Regions from separate parts of the Priestia filamentosa genome, predicted to be linked through region 2. Evidence: riboswitches for the same ligand, from Rfam matches in the RefSeq annotation. Region 2 holds a riboswitch; each other region holds the start of a gene.

Region 1 (3,145 bases), on a different contig from region 2:
GACTTGGAAGCACGATTTTACCTTTAATAGAGAGATTCGAGTTCGCTTTTGTGAGACAGATATGTTTGGTCACATGAATAATACCGTTCCTTTCCTTTATTTTGAAGAAGCCCGAACAGCTTTTTTTCAGCATATTGGTTTTATGGAAATATGGAAGAAGTCTGATAGTGAAACAATGCCCGTTGTTGCTGATTTACAGTGTGATTTTGTTCAGCAAGTCTTCTTTGGAGAAGTGCTTAGAGTAAAAACGAAAATTGAGCATACTGGACGTTCATCTGTTGATTTACACTATGTGGGGATAAATGAAAAAGAGGAAATTTGTTTCACAGGACGAGGCGCTCTTGTACAGGTCTCCAAAAGAACGGGTAAATCTGTTCCATGGACAGAGGAGCAACTTGAAAAATTAAAGCCTTATCAATCGAAAAAAAGTGAATAAAATATAGCATAACTTGCGAATTCTAGGAACCGCTTTATCCTTTTTTACATAGTATATCGTGACTAACTTACACCCATCCGATAGTTCGACTCTGGATCAGGCAAGGAGGGTTACATTGAAGGATAAAGAATTTCCACCTAAACCGTTACTTACAAAGAGAGAACGAGAGGTTTTTGAACTTCTAGTACAGGACAAAACAACGAAAGAGATCGCAAGTGAGCTGTTTATTAGTGAAAAGACGGTTCGCAATCATATTTCTAACGCAATGCAAAAGCTTGGCGTTAAAGGGCGTTCTCAAGCTGTCGTTGAACTTCTTCGCATGGGAGAACTCGAGTTATAACATGTGGCCGACTATCAGTAAAAGATAGTCGGTTTTGTTTTCTAGCGAAATGAAAGATTATTACAGTCAAAAAAGGGAAGTAGAAAAATAAAGAAATATAGGGGGAGAAAGAAATGTACAATAAAATTCTTGCAGCCGTAGATGGCTCAAAACAGGCCAAAGAAGCTCTTGGGAAAGCTTTTTCCATTGCTTCTTGTTATCGTACACCACTGCAAATTCTTCACGTGAAAGAAGGAGATGATAAAACTAAAACATCTTGGCATAAACGCTCTAATTTAAACAAGCTAGAAGACAGGCAAGAATTTCTTCGTGAAATTGATACTATGGCCGTAAAGTATAACATTACTCATAAGGTTCATTTTAGAGTTGGAAATCCTGCTGAAGAAATTATTCGTTATGCAAATGAGAACGATATTGAACTTATTGTGGTAGGAAGTAGAGGATTTAATAGATTTCAAAAAGTAGTGCTTGGTAGTGTTAGTTCTAGAATAATAGAAAAGGCCTCCTGCTCCGTTCTCCTTGTGAAATAAGAGAAGGGATGAGGCTTCTCCTATTCTTCAATTGAATTCTTTATTGAAAAATGAGCCAACATCCTCTATCATTGTAGTTAATTAGAAAACTCATATAAGAAAAAATTTTTACATAAATCAAAAAAGTAGCAGATAGAGAACTATCCTAGCATACTGCACATAAGGGAGGTCATCATCACAGCTAAATTTGTTTAGGGTGAGATAGTGATTCCACTATGTATGTTTTGCTAGGGAGAGTTCTTCTTTCATTTTAAAGACAATTTCATATTGTAAACAGGAAGGTACATAGCTTTAAAGCCTATGTTGAAAAGGGAAGCCAGTGAAAATCTGGCACGGTGCCCGCCACTGTAAAAGGGAGTTCTATTACAACGTGTCACTGAATTTTTTTGGGAAGACGTAGTAGAACGATTACCTTGAGTCAGGAGACCTGCCTTAACTGTTTGCTTCATTTGAAACCTACGGGACATAGGAAGAAGTGCTAATCCATTGTGCAAACTCGTGTACAGGTGTGCATTTTACATCTCTTTCTCGTAGAGGTGTTTTTTTTATGCGTTTTTTGAGAAAACGATTTTAACGAGGGAGTTGGTATGGATGACAACGTGGAATTTAAATGAAACAAAGCATCATCTCTTAATTTGTAATGGTGGAACTTGTATGAAAAAGGGCGGAGAAGAAGTAACGGTTGCTGTTCGAGATGAAATTGAAAAGCTTGGGGCAGATGCTCAAATTCATACAACAAGAACGCGATGTAATGGACGATGTAAAGACGGATGTGTAGCAATTGTATACCCTGAAGGAGTTTGGTATAAAGAAATGACACCAGAGCTTGGAAGAGAGATGGTAAGAGAGCATCTCTTAAATGGGAATAAGCTTGAAAACTCTATCATCTACACATATGAGGAAGGATTTAAAGCTCCTGAAAATTCCTCATCGCCAAAAGGAATTTCAAAAGAGAAAGTGAAATAACTGTTTTCGAAAGAATCGCATCATTCGAAAAACTTGTGGTAGGAGGAAAAAATATGAGTGGTAAATTGCTTATTGTCGGATTTGGTCCAGGAAATTTTGAACATATTACAGAACGAGCGAAAGAGGCACTTCAAGAAAGTGACATGATTATTGGCTACAAAACATATGTGGAACTTATCCAAGGATTATTGTCAAATCAACAGGTTATTAGTACTGGAATGACTGAGGAAGTGACAAGAGCCCAAGAAGCAGTAAAGCAAGCTGAGCAAGGGAAAAAAGTAGCTGTGATCTCAAGCGGAGATGCAGGAGTATATGGAATGGCTGGTCTTGTGTATGAAGTGCTTGTTGAAAAAGGTTGGTCAAGAAAAGACGGAGTGGAAATTGAAATTATTCCTGGTATCTCCGCTATTAACTCTTGTGCTTCATTATTAGGAGCTCCTGTTATGCATGATGCGTGCACAATAAGTCTAAGCGATCATTTAACACCATGGACACTTATTGAAAAAAGGATTGAAGCTGCGGCATCTGCTGATTTTGTTATTGCTCTTTATAATCCGAAAAGTGGAAGAAGAACCCGTCAAATTGCTGAAGCTCAGCGTATCCTGCTTCAATATAGATCACCAGATACTCCTGTTGGCCTTGTGAAAAGCGCGTATCGGGACCGTCAGAATATCGTAATTACCAATTTAAAAGAAATGCTTGAACATGAAATTGGAATGCTAACAACTGTTATTATTGGAAATTCTTCAACATTTCTCTATGATGATTTAATGATTACCCCACGCGGCTATCAACGTAAATATACGCTAAATGAAACAAAACAGCCGCTAAAACCGCATCAACGTTTGAAAAAAGAGGCAGAGCCATGGGCAC
Region 2 (3,145 bases):
CCTGTCAAATCTGCCCCGCTAAGATCTGCATCCCTAAAGTCTGCTCCAATCAAATCTGTAAAACGAAGATCCGCTTCTCTAAGGTCTGCTGCAATAAGAAGTGCTCCTCTTAAATTCTCTCCTTTAAGCTTTGCTTTCCTAAGCTTAGCCCCTATATAATCACTACTATAATTTCGTTTTTTCTTATGAGTGATTTGCGGACGGACTAATTCACTTGTTTGTAAAAGCAATGTATTTACTTTTGCTCTATGCCCTGCAACATCTAGATGTAAAATTTCTTCTGGAGGTTGTTCTGTCATCTTTTCCGTTTCTCTGAACATCTCTCTTAGCTCAGCATGAATAGATTTTGTTTCCCTATAGCTCATTGCTTCATATAAGTAGGAAAGCATTTCATGAAGCTGCTGAACAATTGGATAGACGCTAAACATTTGTTCAGCATATTGCTTATTTCCTTTCCACTCTTTCCCCTTGTATATAATTCTAGATACTTTTTGACCCGCTCCAAAACATTCATAAGAAACACAACCGCGAAACCCTTCCTTAATTAAGTTATTATGAATGCCGCACAAGTAATTATCTCGCAAATTCCGGCAAGGTGTTCCTCCACCTTTATCAAAAGCAAAATCAGCTGACTTCGCGTATGGCAATGCAACACAGCATAAACCAAAACAGCTTGTACAGTCTGAATTCAATGCTTTTTGAACTTCTACTTTATTTTCTAATTCAATTGACATTTTCATCCCATCCCTTTTCTAATCCCGCTATATTCATATTAAAAGGAATGATGTAAAAAAGGAAGCAGTTTGTAAATTAGATTTCCATTCTGTTCATATTCCTTGTTAACCAAGGTAATGAACGTTTTCTAACTATTTAATAGCTTAAGAGTATTAATGATTGTAAGGTGAACAGGTTTTAACCTGCACAATTCAAGAATGCCCTTTTCGATTAAAACATATTCATATCTTCACCTTCCACGTATGCCGCTGTTCAATGCTCCTTCTTGAACCTATAATAAGAATTTGAATTTTCTTGAATAATGAAGGTGTTTTTTATCGATTCTCATTCTTTCTATCCATAGTATTGGTAGTGTATAAGTATGCTAGACCTTTAAAAAGAAAAGATTCGTTTGTAGGATTTAACTTTTACAAAAATATGGTATACTACCAAAAAAAGCATATGAAGACGATGATTAACTCGCAGTTTAGGGGCTCCTACTTTTTTAAAGTGGGAGGTAACAGGGAACCAAGTGAAAATCTTGGGCGGTCCAGCCACTGTTATGAAGGAGTTTTTCGCCAGATGCCACTTAACAATTCTGTTAGGGAAGGCGGTGAAAAGTGATGATTTTAGAGCCAGGATACCTACCTAATCTGTACGCTAGGATCTTCTAGGAAAGAGAGTAGTCTATACATATTCAGCATAGCTTATTTGTGCTGCTTATTTGTTATACATATTTCCCTCAACTCTAGAAATAGTTGAGGGTTTTTATTTTTATTAAAGGAGGCTACAAAATTGGAAGGTTTATCACTTTTTGCATTTGTATTTGTTTTAGGATTAAGACACGGCCTTGATGCAGACCATTTAGCTTTTATTGATGGTCAAACAAGGTACAATTGGAGGATGGAAAGTCCTTTCTCAAGATGGGTTGGTACCCTATTTTCATTTGGACATGGGGGCGTTGTCGCATTGACTGCTGGGGTTTTAGGAATGGTGATGAGTAACTTTACGTTCCCACCATCCTTTGACACTTTCGCTTCTTGGGTATCTATTTTATCTTTATTTTTGATTGGGACATTAAATACGTACAATTTGATTCGAACAAGAAGTAGTAAGGAAGAATTTCAGCTTAGTGGTTTAAAAGGGAAATTCATTCCAAAGCTTGCAAAAGGGACAACAAATCCGTTTCTTATTATTCTTATTGGTGCTCTCTTTGCCCTAGCAGCCGAAACGGTGAGTCAAACAGCTGTATGGACGTTAGCTGCTGGCAATTCAAGCTCGTACACTCCGCTATTATTAGGTTTAGTTTTTATGGTTGGCATGATGATTACAGATACAATTGATTCTTTTGTTGTGCATAAAATGGTCAAAGACTCAAGCAAATTTGGTCAAGCAGCTTCACGCCTTATGGGGTGGGTCATCGTTGTACTCGCCTACAGCGTCTCTTTCTATCTTGCTTTTACATTCTTCAATCCATGGGCAGAAATAGACTTCGAGATTGTTGGCGTTATCCTTTTTCTATTTCTTCTTTCAATGTTTATTTTTGTCTGTTTCAAAGCTAAAAAAGCAAACAACAGTATTCAATCTGTCTAACAACTATGAGCTTATCGGAGAGAGCAATACATCTTTTGCTCTCTTTCTTCATCTTAAACAAGTCAGTTTGTAATAAGAAACAAACTTGATAAAAACTCTCTCATTTTCTTCATCTTTCTTCAACATATGGCTATTGATCGTTTTTCTATTACAAGCAGTTTCTCTCTTCTGGCTTATTTTATCTCTTTAATAAAAAATTTCTCCTCACATAATGTAGATAGAGTCCTCGTTTAGGGTAATGGTACACATAAAAAAAGATGAATAGGAAGGAGTCATTTATGAATATGAATCTTGTCATCATTTTACTTGCTTTAGCAGGGCTTCTCATTATTTGCTGTAAGACCTTTAGCTCTCCTTATATTGCGTGCAATGCCGTCGGGACATTTTGCAGTCTATTCACTGCTCTAGCTATGATTCAGCATCAGCTTTCAATCATTGAAGGACTCATTATCATCTGTGTCATATTAGCACTCGCTTACCTCATTTATACTCCTTTGAAAACAAGCTTATTTGTTCGAAACTGCTATATTATGTTTAATGTTAATTTCTCTAAGTCACAAGAAATTATAGAAAGGGAAAATCTTAATATTACGATTATTACTAAACCGCTAAACACTGTTATTCTTTCCTATAGAGAACATCAAGCAGAGCAGGCACACCATCTACAAAAGGCACTTAAGCAAGAAGCACAAGGTATGCCACTATCTGGCTTTCTTCTTCTCTCAAGCTCTATTATTCTCTATTTATGGCAAGGGATCAGCTAAAATAGACCTAAAAAAAGCAGTGAGAAACCCAAAGCTTCTCACTGCTTTTTTCACTTCCATCTCATCTATTAATA
Region 3 (3,145 bases), on a different contig from region 2:
GAATTGTATTTAAGTCAATTACATTATCAAGCATGCGCATTTGAATTTTCACAAGACGAGGTAGAACGTCTGCTTTTACAGCTGTTGCAAGTGAAACAGAAGATAAGTTACACACAACAAAATCGCCCATCTCTTTGCGAATTACAATTGTGCCTCCATCTGTTGTTTCTTCAACAAGTGTTGTTGCACTCATGTTTTGAGCAATCTCACTGCAAAGGTTACTTCCGTAGATCATTCCCTTATGTTTGTTCGGATTTGCTCGGTTTACTGTATCACGATAGAACATGTAAGGTGTACCTGTTTCAAGCTGTGAAATCATAATTCGTTTCATAATTTCAATTGCCGGAATTGTTTCGCGAGAAAGCTTCTCTTCTCTTACACACTCTTCATATTTTTCTCTAAATGAACCGCTACCTTTTTCTTCATCATAAAAATCTTCAAGAGAATAGTTCATAACGCTTCGCACTTCATGTGGGTCAAATAAATGCCATTCTTCTCTGTTTTGCACTTTCTCCATAAATAAATCTGGTAAGCATACTCCTGTAAATAAGTCATGTGTACGCAGACGCTCATCTCCGTTATTCAGCTTAGCATCAAGGAAACTGAAAATATCTTTATGCCATACATCTAAGTAAACAGCAATTGCTCCTTTACGCTGTCCAAGCTGATCAACACTCACCGCTGTATTATTTAGCTGTTTCATCCATGGCATAACTCCTGAGGAAACACCTTTAAATCCTTTAATATCGCTTCCTCTTGGACGCACTTTCCCTAGGTATACCCCAATGCCTCCACCGTGTTTTGACAGTGTAGCAACGTCTGTATTGCTGTCGTAGATGCTTCTTAAATCATCTTCAACTGTATCAATAAAGCAGCTTGATAGCTGGCCATATGTTTTACCTGCATTTGCAAGTGTTGGTGTAGCTACTGTCATATAAAGATTTGAAAGAGCCCAATATGCTTCTTCAATAAGAGCAAGACGTTTTTCTTTTGGCTCATTTTGCATAAGCGTCATTGCAATAATTAAGAAGCGCTCTTGCGGTAATTCCATGGTTTTACGATCGTGTGTTTGAGCTAAGTAACGATCAGATAATGTCAGGAGCCCGATGTATGTAAAAAGTTCATCACGTTCTTGTGAAATAAAACTTTGAATCTTTTCAATCTCTTCTTTCGTGTAAGAAGATAAAAGAGCAGGGCTGAAAATTCCTGTGTTTGTTAACGTCTCAATTAAATGATAAAGAGAACCATATTTCTCATCTGCTTGATAGCCACGGTTTTCTGCTGCATTTCCGTAAAGCTTGTCCAATAAAACGCTAGCTGCAACATATGTCCAATCAGGTTCAAGCGTGTTAATACGCTCAAGCGCACCTAAAATAAGCAAGTTTGAAAGACGATCTCTCGTGACTTTCTGTAATGTGAACACCCCTTGAACAATTTTCTGTTCATAATCGTCAAAATCTAGATGTGGATATTTTTCTTTTAGTTTTTCTAGATATCCAACTAATGCCTCTTCAGCTCCATCTTTTTCGACAACCGTTTCTAACGTGTTCGAATTTGTTTGTAACATACTATTTCCTCCAGTCTTTACCATTCACTCTACAAAAAAAGCTCATTGTCTCTTCGAGAGCAATGAGCATAAAGCGAAGGAATGTGCGCACAAAAAAGCACAACCCTCGCTTTATCCTCCTAACTCCCGAACAGAATAAAACGTCTCAATAAAAGGCAGGTCTCCTGACTTTTGCGTCTCTCTACTCTAAGCCCTTCCCGTATAATAAGCTTATGTAAGCCTTTTCGTTCATACAGTGGATGTGCTTATTTCATCAGCAATCACAGTTGCGGGTACAGTTTTGGTTTGATTACCAAATTCCCTTTTAAGTCAATACATGACACCTTTATTTTAGGTTTATACAAAATATAGTATTTCCATATTCATCTAAGCACTACATATTGTGTTTATTATTCTATCAGACTCTTTTAGATTTTACAACAGAAAAACTCTATGTTTGTTACAATACTTGATTATACACAGTTCTTGCCCGAAAGAAAGACCTTGACTTTTCCCGCTTTTATTAAACTTCTTTTCTCTCAAGGTATTGTTCCTTATAAAAAAATCAATTTCACTTTTTTACTATTAAAAAAACTAGTTCACAAAAAATATGAACTAGTTTTATAATACACATCTTTTGTTTTTCTTAAGCAGACTTTTGATGAAGCTTGTGATACGTAATTCGGACAAGTTTGTCCATAGTAAAGACGATAAGGAGGCTTGATAAAAAAGCGGCTAGAAAGCGATGATCATTGTTTATACTTTGTATAAAAGGAAAGACAAAACGGTGTAGTAAACAAAATATAATGGTTATAAAAAAAAGTTTTATTCCTAACAAAATATCTTTTTGACGTTCTTTATTAATTCCTTTCCATACCCCACAGATGCCGACAAAACTTACAAGCATTGCACCAACCCCAAGCACATATTGACGCTCGTGCCATACTTGTACAAACCCTAAAAATAAAAGTCCTAAAAATATAAAGGAAAGCGCCGTATCTCTTTTGGTATTTTTCACTCTTCTTCTCCTTTCATATATACTAAACAATTATCCCAAGTTTATCATACATTTTCTCTTCTGTTCCCCCTTTTTTACATTTTTCTGGATATTTTCCAGCATAAAAGAGAAGAGCATGCTCTTCTCTTTTATGAATGTCACTGCCACTTATCTTTCCACTCTTGAATCATTTTATTATTTTCTTTTATTTTCGCTTTCATGAGAGCTAGTTTTTGATCTCTAATCTCCCATACGGCTTCTTTACGGCTTTTATATTGATTTAAAATACGTTTTTCTAACCGTTTTATTTCATTTGATGAGAGTAATTTTTGTTCCTCTATATATTTTACCCCTAAAAGAAGACGATCACGCTCCCTTAGGCTTGCTTTATCATAAGATTCTTTAATAGAGTCAAAACGTCTCTGCTCGCTAAGCTGTTCCTCATCTGAAATTGAAGCTTCTTGCACAAAAGTTTTTTCAGGCGTTTCTTGCTCCCACTCTTCCTTAATGTATGTTTGGAGTTCTTCTTCGGTTGCTACGGTCTTGTAGGTACCTTTTGCTGCGACTTGTTGAAGTGCCGCTTCCTCCTCTTGATCTACATC
Region 4 (3,145 bases), on a different contig from region 2:
AAACAAGTTTAAGAAGTATTGAGGATCTCCCGTATGTGCTGTCAGCATGCTATACATCGATAAGTCCCAATTATCCTCCGCAAGAACATCATCAATATTTTCCACGCTTCTTACCTTTACTTTTATCCCTTCTTTTAATAGTGAGCTTTGAATCGTTTCAGCCATTACCGTCAACTCTGGTCGTTGAGGGAAAGTCAGCATTGTTAGTTGCAAAGGCTCTCCACCCTTAGTCCATACTCCATCCTCTTTCGTATAGCCTCCTTGTTTCATTAACGAATCAAAAGACTGATTTTCTTGGCTCTGCTTTACTTTTCCAAAAGACAATACTTCTGGAAATGGGCCGTTTCCTTTCGTTCCTTCATTTTTCATAATAGACGTTAAGATCTCTTCTCTCGGTAAGACTTTATCAATTGCTTGTCGAACGGAAAGATTTGTTACGCGAGCTGAGCTCATATTGAACATCATCATATGCGTTCGAAGTGAAGGAGCAGTTAAGACATTGATATTGTCGCTGTTTTTCAGCACGCTAATTTGATCTGTTGAAATATCAACAGCACCGTCAACATCTCCTGATTGTAAAGCCATAAGTCTCGTATTTCCATCTGATATGAATTTTATATCAATCTCTTTAACCCTTGCTTTCTGTCCCCAGTATTCCTCATTTCTCTTCATAATCAGCGATTCGTCTTTGTTAAATTTCTCAAATTTAAAAGCTCCTGTAAGGGCAGGATATTCCTCTTTTTCATCTAATGTAGAGACCTCTGCAATAATTGTAGATGGATCAGCTAGATGTGAAATTAAAGCTTCGTTTGGTTGTTTTGTAACAATCTCAATTTTGTGATCATCGATAACACGGATAGTTTCCAAGTTTAGTAAATCTTTAACCTTTGAATCTTTTTCATTTGAACGTAGAAGCGATTTTTTTACACTTTCAGCACTCATTTTCTCTCCATTATGAAAGCTTACATTTTTCTTTAATGTGAAGGTCCACGTTTTGCGATCTTTTCTTTCCCAGCTGCTTGCTAACCAAGGTTCTGGTTTTAAATCTTCATTGAGTTTTACAAGTGTTTCACCTGCACCAGATCGCATTACTTCCCAGCTATCGCTGCCGTGTGGATCAAGGCTCTTTGGGCTCCATGGAAATGCAAAAGATAATTTTTTTGAGTCTGACTCTGCCCTATCTTGTCCTTCTGAACAGCCTGCTACAGCTAGAAAAATAAAAAATAATAGAGCTAAAATAACCGAATAACTGCGTGCTTTTTTCATTTTCTTCTCTCTCCTTTTATTGATCTAGGCTAAAAAAATAAGCATGTCTCCCCTTTCAAAGGTTAGACATGCTTTTATATTCATAAAGTTTAAGAAAACAGGCATTCTAACCACCTCCCTAAACTCCCGTAGGTCGAACAGCGATGTTAAAACAGGCAGGTCTCCTGACTTAGGAAAAGAGCCTTTTACCTTCCCGAACTTTTGTTCAGTGGTCTATTTAAAGCTCCTATACTCCATTCACAGTGGCGGGTCCGTGTCGAAATTTCATCGACTTCCCTTTTAAGCAAGCAAACTATGCTTTACACCTATTTCCAAACTTTATAAAATTTTTATTTTTTGTACTTTTTAAAGCCTGACATTCTACTAATTACAAATGCAGTTCTTCTATATTATAAAGCAAATGTATCCAATTGCAATATGAAGAGAAAGAGAATAAACTGCTCTTCTCTTTATTGTAAGGGTATAAATTCAACAAGGAAAACAAATTAGGTAAAAGGGACTATATTGCTCCCCTTCAAATTCTTTAAAACAAGCTATATTCCCCTAAACATGACACCTTATCGTCACTTTGATATTTTTGCCTTTTTCGGTGAGAATAGTCATATTTACTCAAAACAGACTTTACTCCTAGTCATTTTTACTTTACAATAATAGTCCGAATAGTTAAATTATTTTCTCATAGAATAAGAGAAATAATTCACTTCATCAGCGCTTATAGCGTAAAAAAAACAAGGGAGAGATTTGGTGGACATTGGTTCTTATATTACACTGGGCATTTACTTTTTAGGGATGCTCGCAATAGGTTGGTATGCATATAAAAAATCAACAGATGATATATCGGGGTACATGTTAGGAGGACGCGGACTTGGTCCTGCAGTTACTGCTCTTTCAGCAGGAGCATCTGACATGAGCGGATGGATGCTTATGGGGCTTCCTGGTGCATTGTATACAACAGGACTATCTGGAGTATGGCTTGCTGTCGGATTATCCATTGGAGCCTATTTAAATTATTTACTTGTAGCTCCACGGCTTCGAACATACACATATGTTGCTGACGACTCCATTACGATTCCTGACTATTTTGAAAACCGATTTGAAGATAAAAGCCGTATGCTACGATTAGTATCAGCACTTGTTATTTTAGTTTTCTTTACTCTTTATACTTCATCTGGATTAGTATCCGGTGGAAGATTATTTGAATCTGCTTTTGGGTTAGACTACAGATATGGAATGTTTCTTATCGCTATTGTTGTTGTTGCATATACCCTCTTCGGTGGCTTTCTAGCTGTAAGTTTAACAGATTTTGTGCAAGGTATTATTATGTTTCTTGCTCTTATTCTAGTACCAGTTGTTGTGCTATTCGACTTAGGTGGACCAACGAATGTATTTGATACCATCAAAAGCATTGATGCAACACATTTGGACCTTTTCAAAGGAACAACAGTTATTGGCCTCCTCTCACTTCTTGCCTGGGGATTAGGCTATTTCGGCCAACCCCATATTATTGTTCGTTTTATGGCTATTAGTTCTATAAAAGAATTAAAACCAGCTCGACGTATTGGAATGGGCTGGATGATTATTGCGATTATTGGAGCCTGCTTAACAGGACTATTTGGATTAGCCTATGTTACAGAAAATAACATAACGTTGAATGATCCTGAAACGATTTTTATTCTGTTATCTGACATTTTATTCAACTCTTATATTACAGGATTTTTACTAGCCGCTATTTTAGCCGCTATTATGAGCACAATTTCATCTCAGCTTCTTGTAACATCAAGTGCAGCAACAGAGGACTTTTATAAAACATTCTTCCGTAGAGATGCCTCTGATAAAGAACTTGTTACAGTTGGGCGACTCGCTGTTTTAGTTGTTGCCG

What was found. A riboswitch is a leader RNA that binds a small molecule or an ion and turns the genes downstream of it on or off. The one in region 2 is predicted to bind cobalamin.
Region 1: it holds a riboswitch for cobalamin, as region 2 does, so the genes downstream of both, B9N79_RS01040 ((2Fe-2S) ferredoxin domain-containing protein) here and B9N79_RS08935 (HoxN/HupN/NixA family nickel/cobalt transporter) in region 2, are expected to answer to the same signal.
Region 3: it holds a riboswitch for cobalamin, as region 2 does, so the genes downstream of both, B9N79_RS16075 (ribonucleoside-diphosphate reductase subunit alpha) here and B9N79_RS08935 (HoxN/HupN/NixA family nickel/cobalt transporter) in region 2, are expected to answer to the same signal.
Region 4: it holds a riboswitch for cobalamin, as region 2 does, so the genes downstream of both, B9N79_RS05675 (ABC transporter substrate-binding protein) here and B9N79_RS08935 (HoxN/HupN/NixA family nickel/cobalt transporter) in region 2, are expected to answer to the same signal.

The regions. Positions count from the first base shown of each region.
Region 1 covers NZ_FXAJ01000001.1:188,085-191,229, forward strand. Annotated here, with positions in the region: gene B9N79_RS01025 (acyl-CoA thioesterase) at 1-436, shown strand, start outside; gene gerE (spore germination transcription factor GerE) at 552-776, shown strand; gene B9N79_RS01035 (universal stress protein) at 890-1,306, shown strand; cobalamin riboswitch at 1,569-1,755, shown strand; gene B9N79_RS01040 ((2Fe-2S) ferredoxin domain-containing protein) at 1,898-2,272, shown strand; gene cobJ (precorrin-3B C(17)-methyltransferase) at 2,326-3,145, shown strand, end outside.
Region 2 covers NZ_FXAJ01000002.1:366,378-369,522, reverse strand. Annotated here, with positions in the region: gene B9N79_RS08940 (pentapeptide repeat-containing protein) at 1-734, opposite strand, end outside; cobalamin riboswitch at 1,187-1,380, shown strand; gene B9N79_RS08935 (HoxN/HupN/NixA family nickel/cobalt transporter) at 1,510-2,307, shown strand; gene B9N79_RS08930 (hypothetical protein) at 2,586-3,071, shown strand.
Region 3 covers NZ_FXAJ01000003.1:493,946-497,090, reverse strand. Annotated here, with positions in the region: gene B9N79_RS16075 (ribonucleoside-diphosphate reductase subunit alpha) at 1-1,567, opposite strand, end outside; cobalamin riboswitch at 1,705-1,909, opposite strand; gene B9N79_RS16070 (hypothetical protein) at 2,193-2,564, opposite strand; gene B9N79_RS16065 (vWA domain-containing protein) at 2,702-3,145, opposite strand, start outside.
Region 4 covers NZ_FXAJ01000001.1:1,096,089-1,099,233, reverse strand. Annotated here, with positions in the region: gene B9N79_RS05675 (ABC transporter substrate-binding protein) at 1-1,266, opposite strand, end outside; cobalamin riboswitch at 1,404-1,590, opposite strand; gene putP (sodium/proline symporter PutP) at 2,056-3,145, shown strand, end outside.